DNA from 4 places in the Streptomyces sp. NPDC057877 genome. Region 2 is predicted to be linked to each of the others. Evidence: riboswitches for the same ligand, from Rfam matches in the RefSeq annotation. Region 2 holds a riboswitch; each other region holds the start of a gene.
What was found. A riboswitch is a leader RNA that binds a small molecule or an ion and turns the genes downstream of it on or off. The one in region 2 is predicted to bind cyclic di-AMP.
Positions count from the first base shown of each region.

Region 1: another riboswitch for cyclic di-AMP. It lies ahead of ACFVQG_RS33765 (M23 family metallopeptidase); the one in region 2 lies ahead of ACFVQG_RS11465 (M23 family metallopeptidase).
Region 3: another riboswitch for cyclic di-AMP. It lies ahead of ACFVQG_RS36335 (transglycosylase SLT domain-containing protein); the one in region 2 lies ahead of ACFVQG_RS11465 (M23 family metallopeptidase).
Region 4: another riboswitch for cyclic di-AMP. It lies ahead of ACFVQG_RS34495 (NlpC/P60 family protein); the one in region 2 lies ahead of ACFVQG_RS11465 (M23 family metallopeptidase).

Region 1 covers NZ_JBHVMS010000013.1:131,443-137,267, reverse strand. Annotated here, with positions in the region: gene ACFVQG_RS33775 (HPr family phosphocarrier protein) at 1-213, shown strand, start outside; gene ACFVQG_RS33770 (GntR family transcriptional regulator) at 430-1,119, opposite strand; gene ACFVQG_RS33765 (M23 family metallopeptidase) at 1,310-2,074, opposite strand; cyclic di-AMP (ydaO/yuaA leader) riboswitch at 2,087-2,255, opposite strand; gene ACFVQG_RS33760 (M16 family metallopeptidase) at 2,444-3,832, opposite strand; gene ACFVQG_RS33755 (M16 family metallopeptidase) at 3,829-5,187, opposite strand; gene ACFVQG_RS33750 (DNA topoisomerase (ATP-hydrolyzing) subunit A) at 5,523-5,825, shown strand, end outside.
Region 2 covers NZ_JBHVMS010000003.1:798,372-804,196, reverse strand. Annotated here, with positions in the region: gene ACFVQG_RS11475 (PrsW family intramembrane metalloprotease) at 1-904, shown strand, start outside; gene ACFVQG_RS11470 (aldo/keto reductase) at 948-1,901, opposite strand; gene ACFVQG_RS11465 (M23 family metallopeptidase) at 2,076-3,146, opposite strand; cyclic di-AMP (ydaO/yuaA leader) riboswitch at 3,158-3,315, opposite strand; tRNA gene ACFVQG_RS11460 (tRNA-Met) at 3,626-3,699, opposite strand; gene ACFVQG_RS11455 (alginate lyase family protein) at 3,747-4,958, opposite strand; gene ACFVQG_RS11450 (dihydrofolate reductase family protein) at 5,108-5,825, opposite strand, start outside.
Region 3 covers NZ_JBHVMS010000016.1:6,513-12,337, reverse strand. Annotated here, with positions in the region: gene fahA (fumarylacetoacetase) at 1-115, opposite strand, end outside; gene ACFVQG_RS36340 (HAD family hydrolase) at 367-1,197, shown strand; gene ACFVQG_RS36335 (transglycosylase SLT domain-containing protein) at 1,234-1,722, opposite strand; cyclic di-AMP (ydaO/yuaA leader) riboswitch at 1,728-1,918, opposite strand; gene ACFVQG_RS36330 (polyprenyl synthetase family protein) at 2,602-3,612, shown strand; gene ACFVQG_RS36325 (outer membrane lipoprotein carrier protein LolA) at 3,975-5,222, shown strand; gene ACFVQG_RS36320 (ABC transporter ATP-binding protein) at 5,326-5,825, shown strand, end outside.
Region 4 covers NZ_JBHVMS010000014.1:12,279-18,103, reverse strand. Annotated here, with positions in the region: gene ACFVQG_RS34510 (LuxR C-terminal-related transcriptional regulator) at 1-308, shown strand, start outside; gene ACFVQG_RS34505 (NlpC/P60 family protein) at 337-1,389, opposite strand; gene ACFVQG_RS34500 (hypothetical protein) at 1,804-2,157, shown strand; gene ACFVQG_RS34495 (NlpC/P60 family protein) at 2,214-3,434, opposite strand; cyclic di-AMP (ydaO/yuaA leader) riboswitch at 3,442-3,586, opposite strand; gene pcrA (DNA helicase PcrA) at 3,911-5,825, shown strand, end outside.

The DNA of each region.
Region 1 (5,825 bases), on a different contig from region 2:
CGAGCCGCCACGGCCGCAGGCGTCCCGGTGACGATCGCCAAGGCCGGGGGCAACCCCGTCAACGCGGCCTCCATGCTGGCCGTCCTGGGTCTGGGCGCCCAGGGCGGCGAGGAGATCGTCCTCGCCTCCGACGCCGAGGGCGCGGATGCCGCTCTCGACCGCCTGGCCAAGCTGGTCGCCGAGGGCCTGGAGGAGCTGCCCGAGACCGTCTGACCGGCGCGCGCAGCACGCGGCGGAGCCGCGTCGCCCTTTCCGGGCGGCGCGGCTCCGCCGTTTTTCGTGCGCGTCCGTGTTTCGGTGCGCGCATTCAGGTGCGGGTCCACGTACGGGGTTCACATATGGGCGATAATTCACGCTTGTGTTCGCGACCGAAAAAGGGCAGCAAAAATAACCCCCACCGAATATCCCTCTTTGTATACGGCGCCTTTGTTAATGCCGCAGGCTCGGCATGTTTACGGGATGTTGCGAAGTCCTCACACGCTCCGGGCCGCCCAGGGTGAAGCGCAGCCGGTGCGCGGCGGTCGCGCGCTCGGTGTGCAGCGCGGTGAGCGCTCGCGCGCGTTCGGCGTCGCCGCGCGCGACCGCGTCCACGATCGCGCCGTGCTCCGCCCAGGACTCCACGGCCCCGGCGGGCGCCTCCACGGTGTACATCCAGGCGATCTTGTGCCGCAGCTGGGTCAGCATCGCGATCAGGGCGGGGCTGCCGGAGGCCTGGGCCAGCGTCTCGTGGAACCAGCCCCCGAGCGAGCGCAGATCGTCGCTGTGACCCCGTCTGGCCCGCTCCTGGCCCAGCCGCACCAGTCCGCGCAGCACCTTCAGATGGGCCTCGGTGCGCCGCTGGGCGGCCCGGGAGGCGCCCAGCGGCTCCAGGAGCATCCGCATCTCCAGCAGGTCGGAGGCCTCCTGCTCGGTCGGCTCGGCGACGCACGCGCCCGCGTGCCGCCGGGTCACGACGAAGCCCTCGGCCTCCAGGGTGCGCAGGGCCTCCCGGACGGGGACGCGTGAGACGCCGTAGCGGCGGGCGAGCAGTTCCTCGGTGAGCCGGCTGCCGCGCTCGTAGACACCCGAGACGATGTCATCCCGGATCGCCGTGCACACCGAGTGCGCCGGAATACGCATGACCGACCTCCGCCTTAATCCCCGTGAAACGTCGACGATTGACGTGTGTTCCGTGACTCTATTGCAATGAGCCGGAATTTCCGATGGCGGCCTGGAAACCATGGATATTTTTTGGACATACGGACCCCCGAAACACCGAAAGCCCCGGCTCGTGAGCCGGGGCGGGGGTGCGCGGGGTGCGGTGGTCGTCCTACAGGCTCACGCCGTGCGAGCGGAGGTAGGCGAGGGGGTCGATGTCCGTGCCGTACTCGGCGGACGTCCGCGCCTCGAAGTGCAGATGCGCTCCGGTGACGTTGCCGGTGGCCCCGGAGAGGGCGATCTGCTGCCCCGGGGTGACCGTCTGGCCCACCGAGACCGCGATGGACGACAGATGGCCGTACTGGGTGTACGTACCATCAATCATCTGGATCACGACTTGATTGCCGTACGCCCCGGCCCAGCCCGCCTCCACGACGGTGCCGGAGCCGACCGCGTGCACGGAGGTCCCGCTGGCGGCGTGGAAGTCGATGCCGGTGTGGCTGCCGGAGGACCACAGGGCGCCGCCGGAGCGGTAGGAGGTGGAGACGTACGAGCCCGAGATGGGCGTCACATAGGTGTTCAGGCGCTTGCGCTCGGCCTCGCGGGCGGCGCGCTCCTTGGCCGCTCGCGCCTTCTCGGCCGCCTCGGCCGCCTGCTTGCGGGCGGCCTCCTGGGCCTGCTGCCTGGCCTGGGTCAGCTCCGCGGCCTCCATCTGCGCGTCGGCCTGGGCGTCCACCCGGTCGGCCACGGCGTCGTCGATGCTGACGACCGGGGTGAGCCCGGTCTGCTCCGCGGTGGGCTCGGCGGCGAGCGCGGGGGCGGCCAGGGTGCCGACCACGCCGCCGGTGGTGAGGGCCGCGACGCCCGCCACGTGGGCGGTGGTGCGCTTGGTGCGGCCGGTACGGCGGTGCTTCCCGGCAGGGCGGGTGAACGCCATAGGGTGGCTCGTCCTTTCCTTCCCTCTCGCCTACCGGGTTAGCTGACGGGTTCGGAGCAGGAAGGTCTCCTACGGACCCCCTCGCGGCACGCGCGGGCGTCCGATTCACCCCAGGGACTACGCAGTTGGGTCCCCGGCTCCCCCTGGCTCGCGCCGTACGGGGACTCGGCGATGGCTGTCCGGTGCCGCGGGTGCGGCGCACTGCCTGACGGACAGCCCGGATGACGCTAAGCGGGCGCGCTTTCAATTCCCAAACAGAACCCGGTTTTTGTAGCGCATCCCACAGGGCAGACGGGCTATCTCCCTATCAAATCGGGCATAGAGGGGCCCTGGTGACGGAACCGCCACCAGGGCCCCACGCGCGTGCCGCTACTCGGCCGGTACGACGGTGACCGCGCCGATGCCGAGCGCCTCCACGGGCTCCCTGATCTGCGCCGCGTCGCCCACCAGGACCGTCACCAGGCGGTCCATCGGGAAGGCGTTCACGACCGCGGCCGTGGCCTCCACGGTGCCCGTCGCGGCGAGCTGGCGGTACAGCGTCGCCTGGAAGTCGTCGGGCAGGTGCTGCTCGACCTGGTCGGCCAGGGTGCTCGCCACGGCCGCCGCGGTCTCGTACTTCAGCGGCGCCACACCGACCAGGTTCTGCACGGCCACGTCCCGCTCGGCGTCGGTCAGCCCGGACCCGGCGAGGGTGCGCAGCACCGTCCACAGGTCGGCCAGCGCGGGACCGGTGTTCGGCGTGTCCACGGAGCCGCTGATGGCGAGCATCGCCGCGCCGGTGCCGTCGGGGGCGGAGCGCAGCACCTGGCTGAACGCCCGTACGCCGTAGGTGTAGCCCTTCTCCTCGCGCAGGACGCGGTCCAGGCGGGAGGTCAGGGTGCCGCCGAGGCAGTAGGTGCCGAGCACCTGGGCGGGCCACACGCGGTCGTGCCGGTCGGGGCCGACGCGGCCGATCAGCAGCTGCGTCTGCACGGCCCCGGGGCGGTCCACGATGACGACCCGGCCGGTGTCGTCGGCGGTCACCGGGGGCACCGGACGGGGCTGGGCCGTGGAGCCGGTCCAGGCGCCCAGGGTGTCGCCGAGCAGCGCGTCCAGGTCGATGCCGGTGAGGTCGCCGACGACGACCGCGGTGGCGGTGGCGGGGCGGACGTGCCGCTCGTAGAAGGCGCGTACGGCCGCGGAGTCGATGGCCTCGACGGTCTCCTGGGTGCCCTGGCGCGGGCGCGACATGCGCGAGTCGGCCGGGAACAGCTCCCTGGACAGCTCCTTGGCGGCGCGCCGGGAGGGGTTGGCCAGCTCGTGCGGGATCTCGTCGAGGCGGTTGCGCACCAGCCGCTCCACCTCGCTGTCGGCGAACGCGGGCGCCCTGAGCGCGTCGGCGATCAGCCCGAGGCCCTTGGCCAGGCGGGAGGCCGGGACCTCCAGGCTGAGGCGGACGCCGGGGTGGTCGGCGTGCGCGTCGAGGGTGGCGCCGCAGCGCTCCAGCTCGGCGGCGAACTCCTCGGCGGAGTGCTTGTCGGTGCCCTCCGAGAAGGCCCGCGCCATGATCGTGGCGACGCCGTCGAGACCGGCGGGCTCGGCGTCCAGCGGCGCGTGCAGCAGCACCTCGACGGCGACGACCTGCTGGCCGGGGCGGTGGCAGCGCAGCACGGTCAGGCCGTTGCCGAGGGTCCCGCGCGTGGGCGCCGGGAACGCCCAGGGCTTGGGCTCGCCCGCCTGCGGCTGGGGGTGGAACTCCATCGTGGTCAGCTCGGTCACTTGGCCGCCTCCTCGGTCTCGTCGGCTTCGGTGTCGTCGGCTTCCGTCTCGTCGGCCCCGGCGATCGGCTCGTAGACGAGCACCGCGCGGTTGTCGGGCCGCAGGCGGGCCTTGGCGACCTCCTGGACCTCCTCGGCCGTCACGTCGAGGACGCGCTGCACGGCGGTCAGGGCGAGCTGCGGGTCGCCGAACAGCACGGCGTACCGGCACAGTTCGTCGGCGCGGCCCGCGACCGTGCCGAGCCGGTCCAGCCACTCGCGCTCCAGCTGGGCCTGGGCGCGCTCCATCTCCTCGGCCGTGGGGCCCTCGGCGGCGAACCGCGCGAGTTCCTCGTCGATGGCGGCCTCGATGACCGGCACCTCGACGTCGCCGGAGGTCTTCACGTCCAGCCAGCCCAGGGAGGGCGCCCCGGCCAGCCGCAGCAGGCCGAACCCGGCCGCGACAGCGGTACGGTCCCGGCGCACGAGGCGGTTGTAGAGCCGGGAGGACTCACCGCCGCCGAGGACGGTCAGGGCCAGGTCGGCGGCGTCGCACGCGCGCGTGCCGTCGTGCGGCAGCCGGTAGGCGGCCATCAGGGCGCGGGCCGGGACCTCCTCCTCGACGACCTCGCGCAGCTGTTCACCGATGATCTCGGGCAGCACGCCGTCGCGCGGGGCGGGCTTGCCGTCGTGGGCGGGGATGGAGCCGAAGTACTTCTCGATCCACGCGAGCGTGCGCTCGGGGTCGATGTCGCCGACGACCGACAGCACCGCGTTGTTCGGCGCGTAGTACGTGCGGAAGAACGCGCGCGCGTCCTCCAGCGTCGCCGCGTCCAGGTCGGCCATCGAGCCGATCGGGGTGTGGTGGTAGGGGTGGCCCTCCGGGTAGGCGAGGGCGGTCAGCTTCTCGAACGCGGTGCCGTAGGGCACGTTGTCGTAGCGCTGGCGGCGTTCGTTCTTGACCACGTCGCGCTGGTTCTCCATGGACTCGTCGTCCAGGGCGGCGAGCAGCGAGCCCATGCGGTCGGCCTCCAGCCAGAGGGCGAGTTCCAGCTGGTGGGCGGGCATGGTCTCGAAGTAGTTGGTGCGCTCGAAGCTGGTGGTGCCGTTCAGCGAGCCGCCCGCGCCCTGCACCAGTTCGAAGTGGCCGTTGCCCTTGACCTGGGCGGAGCCCTGGAACATCAGGTGCTCGAAAAGGTGAGCCAGACCGGTACGCTCCTTGACCTCGTGGCGGGAGCCGACGTCGTACCAGAGGCACACCGCCGCAACCGGGGTCAGGTGGTCCTCGGAGAGCACCACGCGCAGACCGTTGGCCAGGCGGTGCTCGGTCGCTGTCAGGCCGCCGGAGCCTGCCTCGGCTGTGGCCGTGTGACCCATGGGCATGTACGTCCCTTCGATCGCGGATGCGGTCCTCGGACCGCGGATGTCCTGCCGTCCTGCCACTGTATGCAAGCGCGCGGACCAGCGGTGAAGTTCCCGGGGGACGTACGCCGACAGCGAGATCCCGTAGCCTCTCGGGATAGCCGCGGCGGTACGCAGGCCGCCAGGCCGCCCGCGCCGGGCGGCATGATCGGCCTCCCCGTCCGGTGTTGTCAGTGCCGCGGTCCACAATGGTCCGCGTCAGATCCGTCACGCTTCAGCACGAGCGAGCCGACGGGGAGCGACCCCGGCGCCCCGCAGGCGAGCGACCAGAAAAGAGGAGCCAGGCAGCGATGGCCCGCCGCAGCACGAAGACCCCGCCGCCCGACGACCCGTACGAGGAGAAGATCCTCGACATCGACGTCGTCGACGAGATGCAGGGCTCCTTCCTCGAGTACGCGTACTCGGTCATCTACTCCCGAGCCCTGCCCGACGCCCGTGACGGCCTCAAGCCGGTGCACCGGCGCATCGTCTACCAGATGAACGAGATGGGCCTGCGTCCCGACCGCGGCTACGTCAAGTGCGCCCGCGTCGTCGGCGAGGTCATGGGCAAGCTGCACCCGCACGGCGACTCCTCGATCTACGACGCCCTGGTG
Region 2 (5,825 bases):
GGACACCCTCGGGGCGACCGTGATAGCGCCGGTCGTGGAGGAGTCCGCGAAGGCCGCCGCCGTACTGCTGGTCTTCCTCTTCCGGCGCCGCGACTTCGCCGGGATCGTCGACGGCGTCGTCATAGCCGGTGTCACCGCCACCGGCTTCGCCTTCACCGAGAACATCCTCTACCTCGGCACCGCCTTCGGCACCGACCAGCTCACCGGCGGCAGCGGCATCGCCTCCGTCACCGCCGCGACCTTCTTCGTGCGCATCGTCATGTCGCCCTTCGCGCACCCCCTGTTCACCGTCCTGACCGGCATCGGCTTCGGTATCGCCGCGCTCTCCGCCGACCGCCAGCGCCTGCGCCGCGTCCTGCTCCCCCTGTCGGGACTGCTGCTCGCCATGGGCCTGCACGCGCTGTGGAACGGCTCGGCGTCCTTCGGACCGTACGGCTTCTTCGCCGTGTACGGCATGTTCATGGTCCCCGCGTTCGGCCTGCTGACCTGGCTGGCCATCTGGACCCGACAGCGCGAACTGCGCACCGTACGCGAGGAACTGCCCGCCTACGCCGCCGCGGGCTGGCTCACCCCGGCCGAGCCCTACGCCCTCGGCTCCCTGCGCGCCCGCCGCCTGGCCCGCGAGTACGCCGGACACCACCTCGGCAGACCGGCGGCACGGGCGGTGGCACAGTACGAGGCCTACGCGACCGCACTCGCGTTCCTCCGGCACCGGGGCCGCCGGGGCCGGGCCGGGGCGGACTTCGTCGTACGGGAACAGGAACTCCTGCACGAGCTGTGGAACCGCCGGGAGGTCGCCCGCCCGGCCCTGGACCACGCGGCCCGGATGACGGCGCCCCCGGTGCCGGTGTACGGCTGGGCACCAGCGCCGCCGTATCCGGCGTACAACCCGTATCAGTACTGAGCGCTGTGGATCAGCGCTGATCGCTACGGATCAGTAGGGAACGCTACGGACGCGACGCCTCCGTAAGCCTCCCCACCTCCGCCTCCGTCAGCCGCAGCTCCCCCACCCCCAGCAGCGCGGGCAGTTGCTCCACCGTCCGCGCGGACGCGATCGGCGCGGCGACCGTCGGCTGCTCGGCGAGCCAGGCGAGGGCGACCGTGGCGACGGGGACGTCGTGGGCGGCGGCGATGTCGTCGAGGGCGGCGAGCACGTCACGGCCGCGCCCGGTGTCCAGGTGCTTGCCCGCCCCCGCGGCCCGTGCGCTGTCGACCGTCGTGCCGGGCCGGTACTTCCCGGTGAGGAACCCGGCGGCCAGCGCGGCGTACGGCACGGCCGCGAGGCCCGCCGCACCGGCCAGGTCCCGCAGCTCACCCTCGTAGGTGTCGCGGGAGACGAGGTTGTACCGCGGCTGGAGGGCCACGTACCGGGCGAAGCCCTCGCGCTCGGAGAAGGCCAGGGACTCCCTCAGCCGCGCCGCGGAGATGTTGGAGGCGCCGATGTACCGCACCTTGCCCGCGCGCACCAGACCGTCCAGCGCGCTGATGATCTCCTCGACCGGTACCTCGGGCTTGTCGAAGTGGGTGTAGTAGAGGTCGATGTGGTCGGTGCCCAGGCGGCGCAGCGACGCGTCGGCGGCGGCCTTGATGGTGGCCGCGGTGAGCCCCTGGTACTCGGGGTGCTGGCTGACCTTGGTCGCGACGATGACGTCCGCGCGGTTGCCGCGGGCCCGCAGCCAGCGGCCGATGATCGTCTCCGACTCGCCGCCGTGGTTGCCCTCGGCCCATGCCGAGTAGGAGTCGGCGGTGTCGACGAAGTTGCCGCCCGCGGCCGTGTAGGCGTCGAGGACGGCGAAGGAGGTGGCCTCGTCGGCGGTCCAGCCGAAGACGTTGCCGCCGAGGGCGAGCGGGAAGACCTCCAGGTCGGAGGGGCCGAGCTTGCGCACAGGGAGAGGAGTCATGCCCTGCTTCAACGCGCCTGCCGGAGAAGGGTATTCCGGACAACCGAAACCGGCAGCCCTGACGTCGGGGGGTTGCCGTCAGGACCGCCGGGGTTCGGGTTCGCGTTCGGGAGAGGCCCTCAGCTCTCCACAGGCAGGGGCGTGAGCCCCACGCTCAGGGCGTGAGTCCCTTGCTCAGGGCGTGAGTCCCTTGCTCTGGAGCCAGGCCAGCGGGTCGAGCCCGCCGCCTCCGCCCGCGGTGTGGACCTCGAAGTGCAGGTGCGGCCCGGTCACGTTGCCCGTGGCGCCCACGCGCCCGATGACATCCCCGGTGGTGACCTTCTGGCCGACGCTGACGCTGATCGACGACTGGTGGGCGTACCAGATCTCGGTGCCGTCATCGAGGGTCAGCACGGTCTTGTAGCCGTAGGAGCCGTCCCATCCGGCCTGCGTGATCGTGCCGCTGTGGACCGCCTTGATGAGCGTGCCGGTGGGCGCGGCGAAGTCCAGGCCGGTGTGGTAGCCGGAGGACCACATGGCACCGGCCTGACCGTAGGTGGAGGTGATCGTGTACGAGGAGGTCGGCAGCGTGAACTGCCGGGCCAGCTCGGCGAGCCGCTCGGCCTCGGCCTTCTTGCGGGCCTCCTCCTCCGCGGCGGCCTTCTCGGCGGCGGCCTTGGCCGCGGCCTCCTTCTCCGCCTTCTCGGCGGCTTCGGCGGCGGCCTTCGCGGCGGCGGCCTCGGCGGCCTGCTGCGCCTTGGTGTCGACCTGGTCCTGCTGCTGCTCGGCCTGGGCCATGATGCGGGCGCGCAGGGCCTCACCGGCGTCGGTGGTGCCGTCGGCGGTGTCCGTGGTGATGACGCCGACGCCGCTGAGCGGGGCGGCGGCGCCCTGGACCTCGGCGGCGCTGCCGGTGTCGTCGGCGCCCTCGTCGTCGTCCGAGAAGGGCGAGCCCACGGAGGGCAGGTCGGGCATCGAGATGGAGACCGGCGGCTTGCCGGTCTGCGCGGTGGCCATGCCGCCCGCGCCGACGGCGGCTATGACACCGACGCCGAGAACGGTGGAGCTGCGGGCGAGCCCACCGCCGCGCTGCTTGGTGACGCGATGCCGGCCGCGAACGGGGCGGATGGACTCCGCGGTGGGGTTCCACTCCTCCCAGGGGCCCTCGTCGGTGCGGTCGCCGCCGTAGACGACGGTGTCGTCGGAGCTGGAGCGCTGGGCGGGCACGAAGGGGGCGGTGGGTGTGCCAGGCCGGTTGGACGCCACGTAGGCGTACTCCTTCCTTCCTTCTTCGCCTACCGGGTTAGCTGACGGGTTCGGAGCAGGAAGGTCTCCTACGCGCGTAAACCATCCGTACTTCTACGGCGGCTGACGCGCGATTCACCCCAGGGTGGTGGTTCCCCGGTTCCCTCGCGGGATTCGGCGCGTGAGCACGGAGCCGTCTCTTGTGACGGCTGGGACGACCGCGCTGCGTTATCGGACGTTAATAGAACCGGGGGCTGAATTCCAAGCCGTTCCTCTTGATCATTACCGATTGATGAGGGGACGTACACGGCCATGAACGGCGAAATTCGGGCGAGTTGACACAGGATGAGCGTGAAACTGAGGGGTCGTCAGTTCTGACCGTGTGTCAGTTGTTATGCGGAGGGCGTTCGTCCGGTCACTTTTCGTGAGGGTGGGGTGAGGGGTACGGAAAACACTCAGGGCCGGAATCCATGAACTGGATTCCGGCCCTGAGCCTTCAGTAGCGGGGACAGGATTTGAACCTGCGACCTCTGGGTTATGAGCCCAGCGAGCTACCGAGCTGCTCCACCCCGCGTCGTTGACTCCAGTGTACGCCATCCGCGGGGTGCTCAGCACACACGTCTATCCGGGGTTGTTCGCGTGAGTGAGCGTCTCCCAGGAGGCCAGGCGGTCGTCGGTGCCCGCGGGGCGGGTCCGGCGGGCCAGGTCACGGGCGGCGGGGGGCGCGGTGTCGTCCAGGCGGTGGTCCAGGTGGTTGAGGACGACCTCCAGGTGGGGGCCCATGTTCCGGTCGGCCTCGCCGCCGCACAGCCAGGCGGGGGTGGTGCCGCCGCGCTGGTGGCGGGCGTGCAGGGCGAGGGTGGCTTTGAGGCGGTCCTTGACCTCGGTGTAGAGGTCGACGCCCTGGTGCCACGCGGTCTCGGCAATGTGGGCGGTCGCCGCGAGGGAGTAGCCGACGTGGCGGAAGTCACGGCAGGTCTCCTGGGCGAGGCCGTCCTTGTACGTCCTCTGCTTGAACCAGTACGAGGTGATCTCGGCCGGGGTGTTGATCGTGCCGCCCTTCGGTGCGCGGGGGCGGGGGCCGTCCTTCTCCAGGTAGAAGTAGGCGGGGACGCGTTCGCGGAAGCGGGCCAGGGCGTCGTCGAAGGTCTGGTGGTCGTCCAGGAAGACGGCGATCGAGATGGCCGCGTCGGTCATGGCGAGGTCCCAGTTGCCGTTGAAGTCGGGGACCCGGGCGGTGACCTCGGGGAGGTGGGCGGTGCGGAGCATGGCCTCGAAGCGGCGTACGCGGTCGGGGGGCCAGGTGGAGCCGGGGGTGTGCCGGATGATCTCCGCGGCGCGGGCCCAGGTGGCGCCGGACCAGGCCGACTGGAGGGCGGCGTTGCCGCCGGTGTGCCGTTTCAGCTTGGCGGACCAGGCGTCCATGATGGCGGTGGCCTTGGCGGCGTGCCGCTGTCTGCCGGTGACGGTGAAGAGGAGGGCCTGGGTGTAGGCGGCGATGGCGTCGCGGCGCTCGGCCCGGCAGGCGGGGCTCGGTCGGCCGTTGGTGGGGCAGGCGACGGTCTCGTAGGGCTTGGCGGTGTGGCGGTACGAGCCGTACGCGCTGTCGCGCATGTCCAGGTAGGCCTTCAGCCAGGGCTGTTTGCCCGCGGTGACGTTCTCCCGGACGGCCTTGAGCTGGGCCTTGCTGAGCAGCACGCCGGGGTGGGTGAACTCGGCGTCGGCGGGGAGGGCCCGTGTCATGGTCCGGGACCGGGGTTCCAGGCTGCCGCAGCCGCCGAGCAGTCCGGCCGTGAGGGCCGCGACGACCCCCAGGGTGCCGTATCGCCCCATCGATCTCACTGGCCACCACCTCCGCATGTGCGCCAACCAGGCTCGTTTGCAGCGTGACCCGTCGGTTGGGGGTGCGCAGGTTGTGTTGGTCCAGATGCGTGCCTGGTGGGGCCGGAGAGGGCGCGCCGTCGGCGCCTCCGTCGTAGGACTCAGCCCACCAGATGCCGGTTGGGCGCCACCGCCGCCTCCTCCAGTTCGGGCAGTACGACCACCTGCGCCCCCTCCGACGCCAGTACGCCGCTCCCGTCCGCCCCGGCGACGAAGGTGTCCGGCTCGCGCCACGCGGTGACCACCCTCCGTACCCCCGCGTCGAGGATCAGCCGCGCGCAGGGCCGAGGGCGGGACGCGCGGCGGGCGCAGGGTTCCAGGCTGCTGTAGACGGTCGCGCCGGACAGCCGGGCGGCGTCCGCCGTGGCGACCTTGGCGAGGGCGGCCTCCTCGGCGTGGACGACGGGATCGCCGTGCTCCCGGGAGTGGCCGCGGGCCAGTTCGGTGCCGTCTGCCGCGACGACGACCGCGCCGACGCTGAAGGCGGTCTCGGACGGCGGGCAGTGCGTCGCCAGTTGGCAGGCGAGGCGCAGCCAGTGGCGGTCGGCGGCGGAGGGGAGGCTTCCGGTGCCGGGGGCGGTGGGCTCGTAGCGCATGAGGACGGTGTCGCCGACGGGGCGGGTTTCCAGGAGCCGGAGTCGGCCGTCCTGGAAGTGGCCGGGGCCGAAGAGGCGGGGGGCGGCCGGGTCGCCGACGAACAGGGGGGCGAGGGCGAGCTGGAGTTCGTCGGCGAGGCCCTGCTGGAGGAGTTGGGTGTGGACCGTGCCGCCGCCCTCCACCATGAGGCGGCGGACGCCCCGTACGTCGTGCAGGTGGGTG
Region 3 (5,825 bases), on a different contig from region 2:
GGTCGCCGAGGCGGACACCGATCCTGCGGTCCGCGCTGCCGGGGAGTGAGAACACGCCGTACGGAAGGTTGTGCGGTCCGAAGGGGTCACCCTCGGGGACATCGAAGGGGGGCATGGGGTGCTGCCTCACTTTCGTACGCGCCGTGGTCCAGGGGTCGCGCCGCGGTGCGAGCGCGCCACACGTTCAGGTGGTCGCGCCACACGTTACGGCTGGGGCGGCCGTCTTGGGCAGTGTCCGCGGTCCGGCCGACCACGTGGCGGCGGACCGCGACCGGGCCCGGGAGACCGAAGGACGGAGCGGGGCAAGGAAGTTGAGAGGAGGCACGGGGGTGAACGAAGGGAGCGCGATGTCCGTATTCTCTGATCATGGCCGCACCCACCGCATATGCCGAGCGCACCGCGTACTCCCTCATCGCCACCGACCTGGACGGAACGCTCCTGCGCGGCGACGACACCTTCTCCGACCGGTCGCTCACCGCGCTCGCGCGGGTGGCCGCGGCCGGTGCCCGGCACCTGGTGGTGACAGGCCGACCGGCACCCAGGGTGCGTCCGCTGCTGGAGTTCCTGGGCGGCACAGGGCTGGCGGTGTGCGGGCAGGGCGCGCAGTTGTACGACGCCGGTACGGACCGCCTGCTGTGGTCCGTGACCCTGGACCGGGAGCTGGCCGAGACCGCGCTCGGCAAGATCGAGGCCGAGGTGGGGCAGGTGTACGCGGCGGTCGACCAGGACGGCGTGGAGGGGCTCACGCTCATCGAGCCGGGCTATCTGATGCCGCATCCCACGCTGCCCGCGGTACGCGTGGAGCGGCGCGACGACCTGTGGTGCGCGCCCATCAGCAAGGTGCTGCTGCGCCATCCCAGCCTGTCCGACGACGAGTTGGCGTCGGTGGCCCGCGCGGTGGTGGGTTCGCTGGCGACGGTCACCATGTCGGGGCCGGGGACCGTGGAACTCCAGCCGTGCGGCATCACCAAGGCGACCGGCCTGGCGCTGGCCGCCCGGCGGCTCGGGCTGCGCCCGCAGGACACCATCGCCTTCGGCGACATGCCCAACGACATCCCGATGTTCGACTGGGCGGGGCACGGCGTGGCCATGGCCAACGCCCACCCGGAACTCAAGGCCGTCGCGGACGAGGTCACCCTCTCGAACGAGGACGACGGCGTCGCCGTCGTCCTCGAACGTCTCTGCTCACGGGGCTGAGGTCAGGTGCTCAGCCCCGAGTCCGCGGGCGGGCGCTCAGTACGCGCCGAAGACGTTGTCGATCGAGCCGTACCGGTCGGCGGCGTAGTTGCAGGCGGCGGTGATGTTGGCGACCGGGTCGTACGGGTCGTAGACGGTGCCGGGCACGTGGTACGCGGCGAAGGTCGGGTCGATGACCTGGAGCAGGCCCTTGGACGGGGTGCCCGCGACGGCGTTGGAGTCCCACAGGTTGATGGCGTTCGGGTTGCCGGACGACTCCCGCATGATGTTGCGGTGGATGGCGTCGTAGGAGCCCGGGATGCCGTGCTGCGCCATCACGGAGAGCGACTGGCGGATCCAGCCGTCGAGGTTGTTCGGGTACGCGACCGCGGTGGCCGCGGCCGGGGCGGCGGTCGTGGTGTGCGCGGAGGCGGTGGTCGCGCCGATCAGCGGGAGCGCGAGCACGGCGGCACCGGTGCCGGCGAGAGCGATCTTGCGGGCGACGCGGGTGGTGCGGGCACGGCGGGGCTGGCCGTTTGCAGGCATGGTGAAGGTCCTCTCCGGCGCCTGCGAGGTGAGCTGTCGGGTTCGGGCGGGAGATGCCCGGCCGTGCCCTGCGCGGGTACGACTTCACCCCAAGCCGTGCCGTGGCGTCGTACGGCGTCGTGTGACGTCGTACGCGTCGCGGCCCGGCGACTTACCTGGGTCCCCCGCTCCTGCCTTGGATGAGTGAGTCCGTCATTGGGTGGCCGGGCGGTGGCAGGATTCGGCGTCCGCCCGACTGGATCGGGAACGTATGCGAGAGCACATGTCGGAAACAAGTACGGGACGCATGCATCACACCGTTCAGTCCTTGATCGACCTTGATCGACCTTGATCGGGCGATTTCGGGGTACTTGATCCTTTGCGAACGCACAGATTCAACTGCCCGCGCGGGAAGGCTGATTCATGGGTGATTCACAAGGGTCCGGCGGTCGCGGGAGGGTGGTGCGGCCCCGTGCGCGGGGTGAGCCAACTCACGGGTGTCCACAAGACCGGCAAAACGGGCATTGCGGCCAACTCGCCCTTGGGGGTCGGATGGTGTCCGGGGCGGATCCGGAACCCCTTCTGGCGGATGCGTCGTTGTCGTAGTGATCGCCTGGGGAGTGGCGCGAACGGAGGGGCGTGCCCATGTCGGCATGGATGATCAGAGGGTGCGACTCAGGGCTTTCTGTGGCATCCCTCCGCAATCACTCACTTAGCTCCCACATCCACGCTTATCTAATGATCGAAAGCATTCCGGCCGTGATCCGATACCGCCCGTGCTGCAACGGTGGGCGCCCTCGGTGATCGAAACGTGACCGGATACGCTGACTTGAGTGAAGGCAGCGACGTATCGACAAACCGCGTAAGCGCCGGTGGACACCAGCAGACAGGAGACCCCTCGTGACCGTCGTCGGGCCATTCGGGCTGAGCGTGCGGGACCAGGCCCTGGAGGCCGATGTCCAGGCTGGGATGGCTGCTGTCGAGGAAGGGTTGCTTGAGGCAACCAAAAGCGAGGTCCCGTTCATCACCGGCGCCGCCCAGCATCTGGTGCGGGCGGGCGGGAAGCGTTTTCGGCCACTGCTCGTGATGCTCGCGGCCCAGTTCGGTGACCCCTACGCGCCCGGAATCGTGCCTTCCGCCGTGGTCGTGGAACTGACCCACCTCGCGACCCTGTACCACGACGACGTGATGGACGAGGCGGCGGTACGGCGCGGGGTGCCCAGCGCGAACACCCGCTGGGGCAACTCCGTCGCCGTCCTCACCGGCGACTTCCTCTTCGCCCGCGCCTCGCACATCCTGGCCGACCTCGGGCCGGAGGCGGTCCGGGTGCAGGCCGAGGCGTTCGAGCGGCTGGTGACCGGGCAGATCCTGGAGACCGCGGGCCCGGCCGACGGGCGCGATCCGGTCGACCACTACCTCGACGTGCTCTCCGGCAAGACCGGTTCGCTGGTCGCGGTCGCCTGCCGGTTCGGCGCGATGATGTCCGGCGCGGACGAGACGGTCGTGGACGTCCTCACCCAGTACGGCGAGCGGCTCGGTGTCGCCTTCCAGCTCGCGGACGACGTCCTGGACATCGCCTCCGACTCCCATGAGTCGGGCAAGACGCCGGGCACCGATCTGCGCGAGGGCATCGCGACGCTGCCCGTGCTGCGGCTGCGGGAGCGGGCCGCCCGGCTGGGGCTGGCCGAGGACATCGCCCTGTGCAAGCTGCTGGACTCCGACCTCACCGACGACGAGCAGCACCGGCGTGCGCTGACGGCGCTGCGCGCCCACCCCGCGCTGGAACAGGCACGGGCGGACACGGTGCGGTACGCGAAGGACGCGCGGTCGGCGCTGGTGCCGCTGCGGGAGTGCGACGCGAAGGCGGCGCTGATGGAGCTGTGCGACGCGGTGGTGCACCGGGCGGGGTAGCCGTCGGTCGCCGTGTCTGTCGGTTGCCCTGTCCGTCGGGAGCTGTGTCCGGCGGCCACCCTGTCCGGCGGCCACCCTGTCCGTCGGGAGCCGTGCCCGTCGGTCGCCGTGTCCGGCGATGACGCGATGCCCGTCCGCTACCCCTACGGGTCGGGTGTACGCGGTGTCGCCTCGTGTCATACCCGAGCAGTACGCGGAGTTGGCTCCGTGGGTTGACGTATCTCGCGGGCCGATTTGGTCAGATGGGAACCACGGAAAACACCACTCCTCACCGATTCGGGTGAGAATGGCGGCTCGGGGTACAGCGCGACGAGGACGTGACGAGACGGACAGCCGCCGCCGACGCGAGAGGTAAGGCACACATGGCACCGTACGCATCCGACGACAACACGACCGCGGCGCGGGACGCGCAGGACGACGAGGCGCGCGGAGTACGGCGCAGGGCCGCGCGGTATGTCGTCCCGGTCGCGGTGACGGGGGTGGCCGCGGCGACCATCGGGCTCGTCCCGGCGATCGCCGACTCCGGCAGCCCGGACCTGCCGAAGATCAGCGCGCAGCAACTCATAGAGAAGATCGCCGAGTCGGACGTACAGCAGCTGTCCGGGACGGTGAAGATCACCTCGGATCTGGGGCTGCCCGACCTCGGCGGCCTGGAGGGCGGTCTGGCGTCCGGCATGGCCGGGCCGAAGGACGGCGAGGGCTCCACCGCGGACCCGTCGGCCAAGCTCACCGAGCTGGTGTCCGGCACGCACACGCTGCGCGTCGCCGCCGACGGCCCGGACCGGCACAAGCTGTCGCTGCTGGAGGACGCCGCCGAGTACAGCCTGATCCACAACGGCAAGGACGTCTGGGGATATGACAGCGCGTCGAACGAGGTGTACCACGGCACCGCGGCCGACAGCCCCGACGCGAGGGAGAAGACCGACGAGGTCCCGGCCACGCCCAAGGACCTCACCGAGGAGGCCCTGAAGTCGGTCGACGACACCACCTCGGTGACCGTCGACGGGACCGCGCAGGTCGCCGGGCGGGACGCCTACAAGCTGCTCATCAAGCCCAGGCAGTCCGGCTCCACGGTCGGCGCCATCAGCGTGGCGGTGGACGCGAAGACCGGCCTGCCGCTGAAGTTCACGCTGACCCCGGCGAGCGGCGGCGCCGCCGTCGTGGACGCGGGCTTCACCCAGATCAGCTTCGCCAAGCCCGCCGCGTCCACCTTCGACTTCACACCGCCCAAGGGCGCGAAGGTCACCGAGGAGGGCGACGCCGCGACGGAGAAGCACGAGCGCGGATTCGGGGAGGACTTCCCCAAGGGCCTCGACAAGGGCTCCGAGGGCCTCGACAAGGAGTCCGAGGGCCCGGAGGTCATCGGTGAGGGCTGGAACTCCATCGCCGTCCTCGACACCGGCGGCGAGGGCATGCCCTCCGGCGCCGAGGTCGGGGGAGACGTCGGTGGTTTCCTCGACTCCCTCGGTGACCAGGTGAAGGGCGACTTCGGTTCGGGCACGGTCTTCAAGACCCGCCTGATCAACGCCCTCATCACGGACGACGGCAAGGTCTATGTCGGTGCCGTGACCAAGGACGCGCTGGTGAAGGCGGCCGAGTCCGGGAAGTAGCGCGAAGCAACCGCCGTACGCGCGGGGCGACTCGGGCCCCGCGCGTACGACGAGACTGCGTACGACGAGACTGCGTACGACGAGACAGGGAGCCGAGGAGCCGATGGGCGAACCGTCCACCACGGAGCCGGACGAGACACGGCCGGACACGGGGGACGCCGGAAGCACGGGGGACACCGAGAACGAGGTGGTCGTGGCGGACGGCGTCATCCACACCCGTGCGCTCACCAAGCGCTACCGCGGCGGCCAGCTCGCCGTAGACGGCCTCGACCTGACCGTTCCGGCGGGCAGCGTCTTCGGCTTCCTCGGCCCCAACGGCTCCGGCAAGACCACCACCATCCGCATGCTGATGGGCCTGATCGCCCCGACCTCGGGCACGGCCCGGGTGCTGGGCCACCCGATGCCGCGCGCCACGCGCACCGTGCTGCCCCACGTCGGCGCCCTCATCGAAGGACCCGCGCTGTACGGCTTCCTGTCCGGCCGGGAGAACCTCACCAGGTACGACGCCGCCGACCCGACCGCCGACCCGCGCACCCGGCGCGTCCGCGTCGAGACGGCGCTGGAGCGGGTGGGGCTGGCGGCGGCGGCCGGGAAGAAGGCGAA
Region 4 (5,825 bases), on a different contig from region 2:
TGGTCGACTCGGTCTTCCGGGTCCAGGAGGGCGACGCGGTGTTCTCCCCGAGGCTCGCCGGTTTCGTCCTGGACGCCTTCGCCTCCACCGACGCCCCGCCGGTCGACGAGGACCTGGACCGCCTCACCCAGCGCGAGCGCGAGGTGCTCCGCCTCATCGCCCGCGGCTACGCCTACAAGGAGATCGCCAAGCAGCTCTACATCTCCGTGAAGACGGTCGAGTCCCATGTCTCGGCGGTCCTGCGCAAGCTCCAGCTGTCGAACCGGCATGAGCTGACGCGGTGGGCGACAGCGCGGCGGCTGGTCTGACGGACGCGTTCGCCCCGAGCGGGACGGCTCACACCACCCGAGTCGCCCCCGCGAACGGCATCTCGCTGATCGGCGCCACCCGCACCGGGGACGACGGGTTCGGGGCGTGGATCATCTGGCCGCCTCCGATGTAGAGGCCGACGTGGCTGATGCCGGAGTAGAAGAAGACGAGGTCGCCGGGGAGGAGTTCGGAGCGGGCGACGCGGCGTCCGGCGTCGATCTGGGCGTAGGTGGTGCGGGGCAGGGAGACACCGGCGGCGCGGTAGGCGGCCTGGGTGAGGCCGGAGCAGTCGAAGGCGTCCGGGCCGGTGGCGCCCCAGACATAGGGGCTGCCGAGGGCCTGGTGGGCGTAGGAGAGGGCGGTGGCGGTGCGGGAGTCGGGGGCGGTGGTGGAGGGCTGGAGGCCGTCCCGGGCGGTGGCGGTGCGGGAGGCGCGGGCGGAGCCGTCGTCGGAGGTGACGCGGGCGCGCTGTTCGGACGTCAGCCGGTCGAGCAGTCGCTGGGCCCTGTCCAGCTTGCCGGTGATCGTCTTCCGGTGCTGTTTCAGCTCGGCCTGGCGGGACTTCAGGGAGGCGAGTTCGACGCGGGCGGCGCCGCGCAGTTGCTCGATCTCGCGCAGTTGCCCGCGGACGCGGGTGACGGCGGTGTCCTGCCGGTGCCCGGCGCGTTCGGCGAGCGCGGCGCCTTCCAGGTAGCGGTCGGGGTCGTCGGAGAGGGCCAACTGGAGCGCGGGGTCGACTCCGCCGGTGCGGTACTGCGCCGCCGCGGCCGAACCGAGCGCCTCGCGCGCCGAGTTGAGCCGCTCCTCCTTGCGGGCCGCCTCGTCGCGCAGCTCCGCCAGCCGGTCCTCGGCGGCGTCGGCCTTCTCCTTGGCGCCGTTGTACTGGTCGGTGGCGGCCTCGGCCTCCTGGTAGAGCCTGTCCACCTTCGCCGTGACCTGCGTCGGGGTGAGGTTCGGCTCGGCGTGTGAGGTGCCGTCGAAGGCCGTCGCGGTGGCCGCGCCCGCCAGGGCGATGGTGGCGGCCGTACGGGCCGTGGTGCCGCCTGCCGGACGTGGTCGGGGCTTGCGGTGCGCTGCCACCAGGGCTGCCCATCCTTTCCTACGGCCGCGAGACGCGGGGGGACGCGTCCGGCGGCGGCCCGCACAGGGGGAGCGGACCGCCGCCGGACCTCCTCGGCGGGGGTGACCGACGGCCGCCCCTGGCCCGGGCGGCGATGGCGAGCCGGTCACCTGGTGGAGGACGCTAAACCCGGGTCCGTCGGGGCGGTGACGGGTTGTGCGGAAGTGACGTGAGCGGACCGCGGGGTGACCGGAGATGACCGCCGTCCCCGGGGCGGGCCGTCGACTTCACGCAGTGCGGTGACCGATGTGGGGATTCCGGGGCCGGGGCGACGGAGCGGCTGCTATGCGCGCATATATGCAAGGGATGCCAGGAGGGCGGACGGGGTGGGGCGGTGTCGGAGGGCGCCCGGGCCGTGGCTAGGCTCCGGCCCCATGGACGTACTCATCCACATCTTCGTCGGCCTGCACATCATCGGTATCGCCGCGCTGCTCGGCGGCTTCCTCACCCAGATGAAGGCGATGGGCCAGGGCACCGCCCGCTTTGTCCCCGCGATGCTGCACGGTGCCCTGACGATGCTGGTCACGGGTGTGGTCCTGGTCGGCCTGAACCAGGCCGACGACCGGACCGTCGACAACATCAAGATCGGTGTGAAGCTGGCCCTGCTGATCGTGATCCTCGGACTCGTCTATGTGAAGCGGGACGACGAGAAGGTGGACAAGGGCCTGTTCGGTCTGGTCGGCCTGCTGACCATGACCAACATCTTCATCGCGGTGCTCTGGACCTGAGAGCCGGGCCCAGGGGTCGCCTCCGTGCGGCAGGGTCCCCTGGGCCGCCCTCCGCGTCAGGCGGGCCGCACCACGCTGTGGATCGACGACTCGCCGTCGTAGTAGATCGACTCCTCGCGCACGTACGTGCCGGGCTTCGGGGCGTGGATCATCATGCCGTTGCCGATGTAGATGCCGACGTGGGTGACGTCGTCGTAGAAGAAGACCAGGTCGCCGGGGAGGGCGCTGGACAGGGGGACCGTCGTGCCCGCGTTGACCTGGTCGTAGGTGGTGCGCGGGAGGGTGACCCCGGCGGCCTTCCAGGCGCCCATGGTCAGGCCGGAGCAGTCGTAGGAGTCGGGGCCGGTGGCGCCCCAGACGTACGGCTTGCCGATCTGGGCGCGGGCGAAGGCGAGCGCCTTCTCGGCCTTGGTGGCGTACGAGGAGTCGGCCGAGGTGTCCGTCGAGCCGCCGGTGTCGGTGGAGCCGGTGGAGCCCGTGGAGCCGGAGGCGTCCGAGCCGTCGGAGGTGCCGGTCTCCTCCTGCTCCCGCGCCGCCGCGGCGGCCTCGTCCGCCAGGCGCTGCTGCTCCTCCGCCTGCTGGCGGGCCAGCTCCGCCGCCTTGCGCTCGGCCTCCTCCTGCTTCTTCTTCTCGATCGCCGCGAGGCGGGCCTTCTCCTCGGCGGTCAGCTCCGACAGCAGGTCGCGCGCGTCGGCGAGCTTCTTCTGGACGGTGGACTTGGCCGTCCGCAGGTCGCTCTGCGACTCGTTGAGCGTCGCGAGGCTCTCGGTGGCCTCCTCCCGCTTCTCCATCGTCGCCGTCTGCTCGGCGAAGTAGTCGTCGACCGCCGACTTCTGGGTGCTGGTGAGCCGCCCCATGAGCTGGGTCTGGTCGAAGTAGTCCTGCGGTGAGTCCGCGAGCAGGAAGGTGGCGGTGTCGGGGGCGGCGGCGCCGGTGCGGTACTGGGCGGCGGCGTAGGAACCCAGTTCCTCGCGCGCGTCGTTGAGCTTCTGGGTGCGCTGGGCCACGTCGTCGAGGAGGGTGTCGACGCGCTTGCGCTGCTTCGCGGTCTTCTCCTTGGCCGCGTTGTACTTCTCGGTCGCCGACTCCGCCTGGCGGTAGAGGTCGTCGACCTTCTTCTCGACCTCCTCGAGGCTCGGCCGGTCGTCGTCCGAGGGGGCGGCGTTGGCCGTCTGCGAGAGCAGGGCGACGGAGGTGAGGGCGGCGGTGGCCAGGGCGGGGGTCCGTATACCGGCCATGCGGCCGCCCGCGGGACGCGACTTGCGGTGCGACGCCAAGGAGGCGACTCCTTCCATGCGCCGCCTACCGGGTTAGCTGTCGGGTTCGGGCGGGTGGTTCGGAAGGGTTGCCCTACGGCCGCTCCCACGAGAGGAGTGGGCCGATTCACCCCGGGGGGTCTGTGGGTCCCCGGCTCCGGCGGGTGCCACTCGGGCACGCCGGACTCGGCGGAGGCCGCGCGGCCCGGCGACGTTCGCCGGTGGGGGTCGTACGGCCCGCTGGGCACCGTAGCCAACTCGTGTGGCGGCTGTGAAGGTTGGTGGGTGATATGCCCGATACATTTTCGTGACCTTATCCGGAGCGTCGCTCACCGTGTCCGGCCTGGAATGGACCGTGACGGAATTCCGGTGAGCGCTCGTCCGTTGCCGATACGGGCGCCAGGGCCCGGCATCACGGAGCGTGGTGGCGGACCGGCGGTCCCGTGATGGGCATCCGGCCTCCGGTTGTCAGTGCGGCACCCTAGACTCGGAGAGCGATGAGCAGCCTCTTTGACGACAGCTTCCTGGCGGACCTCCAGGCCCAGCGCGGCCCCGCGGACGAGCCCCCGCCGCCGCCCGAGGACGATCACGTTCCGGAGCCGATTCCGGACGATCTGTTCGGCGGGAAGTTCGACGCGCCCCCGGACCGGGAGGCCTACTACCGCGACGGCGCCCCGCGCCCCGTCCTGGACTCCGCCGCGCTCCTGGACGGGCTGAACGACAACCAGCGCGCCGCCGTCGTGCACGCCGGTTCCCCCCTGCTCATCGTCGCCGGAGCCGGTTCCGGCAAGACCCGGGTGCTCACCCACCGCATCGCCTATCTGCTCGCCGACCGGGATGTGCACCCCGGGCAGATCCTCGCGATCACCTTCACCAACAAGGCCGCGGGCGAGATGAAGGAGCGCGTCGAGCAGCTCGTCGGCCCGCGCGCGAGCGCGATGTGGGTGATGACGTTCCACAGCGCCTGTGTGCGCATCCTGCGCCGGGAGAGCAAGCGGCTCGGCTTCACCTCGTCCTTCTCGATCTACGACGCCGCCGACTCCAAGCGTCTGATGGCCCTGGTCTGCCGTGACCTGGACCTCGACCCCAAGCGCTTCCCGCCCAAGTCCTTCAGCGCCAAGATCAGCAACCTGAAGAACGAGCTGATCGACGAGGAGGACTTCGCCGCCCAGGCCACCGACGGCTTCGAGAAGACCCTCGCCCAGGCCTACGCCCTGTACCAGTCGCGGCTGCGCGAGGCCAACGCCCTCGACTTCGACGACCTGATCATGACGACGGTCAACCTGCTGCGCGCCTTCCCGGACGTCGCCGAGCACTACCGCCGCCGCTTCCGGCACGTCCTGGTCGACGAGTACCAGGACACCAACCACGCCCAGTACGCCCTGGTGCGCGAGCTGGTCGGCACCTCGGAGCACCCCGTCGACGTGCCGCCCGAGGCCGAGATCCCGCCCGCCGAGCTGTGCGTGGTCGGTGACGCCGACCAGTCGATCTACGCCTTCCGCGGCGCGACCATCCGCAACATCCTCCAGTTCGAGGAGGACTACCCGGACGCGACGACGATTTTGCTGGAGCAGAACTACCGCTCCACCCAGACCATCCTCACCGTCGCCAACGCCGTGATCGAGCGCAACGAGTCCCGCCGCCCCAAGAACCTGTGGACCAACGCGGGCGCGGGAGCGCGCATCACCGGCTATGTCGCCGACACCGAGCACGACGAGGCGCAGTTCGTCGCCGAGGAGATAGACCGCCTCACCGACGCGGGCGAGGCGAAGGCCGGGGACGTCGCCGTCTTCTACCGTACGAACGCCCAGTCCCGTGTCTTCGAAGAGGTCTTCATCCGCGTCGGCCTGCCCTACAAGGTCGTCGGCGGCGTCCGCTTCTACGAGCGCAAGGAGGTCCGGGACGTCCTCGCCTACCTGCGGGTGCTCGCCAACCCCGAGGACTCCGTCCCGCTGCGCCGCATCCTCAACGTCCCCAAGCGCGGCATCGGCGACCGTGCCGAGGCCATGATCGACGCGCTCGCCCAGCGCGAGAAGATCAGCTTCCCGCAGGCGCTGCGCCGCGTCGACGAGGCGTACGGCATGGCCGCCCGGTCGACCAACGCCGTCAAGCGGTTCAACACGCTGATGGAGGACCTCCGTACGATCGTCGAGTCCGGCGCGGGACCCGCGACCATCCTGGAGGCGGTGCTCGAACGCACCGGCTATCTGGCCGAGTTGCAGAACTCCACCGACCCGCAGGACGAGACCCGTATCGAGAACCTCCAGGAACTCGCCGCCGTCGCCATGGAGTTCGAGCAGGAGCGCGCGGAGGGCGAGTCGGGCACGCTGGCCGACTTCCTGGAGCAGGTCGCCCTGGTCGCCGACTCCGACCAGATCCCCGACGAGGAGGACGGCGACGGCGTCATCACCC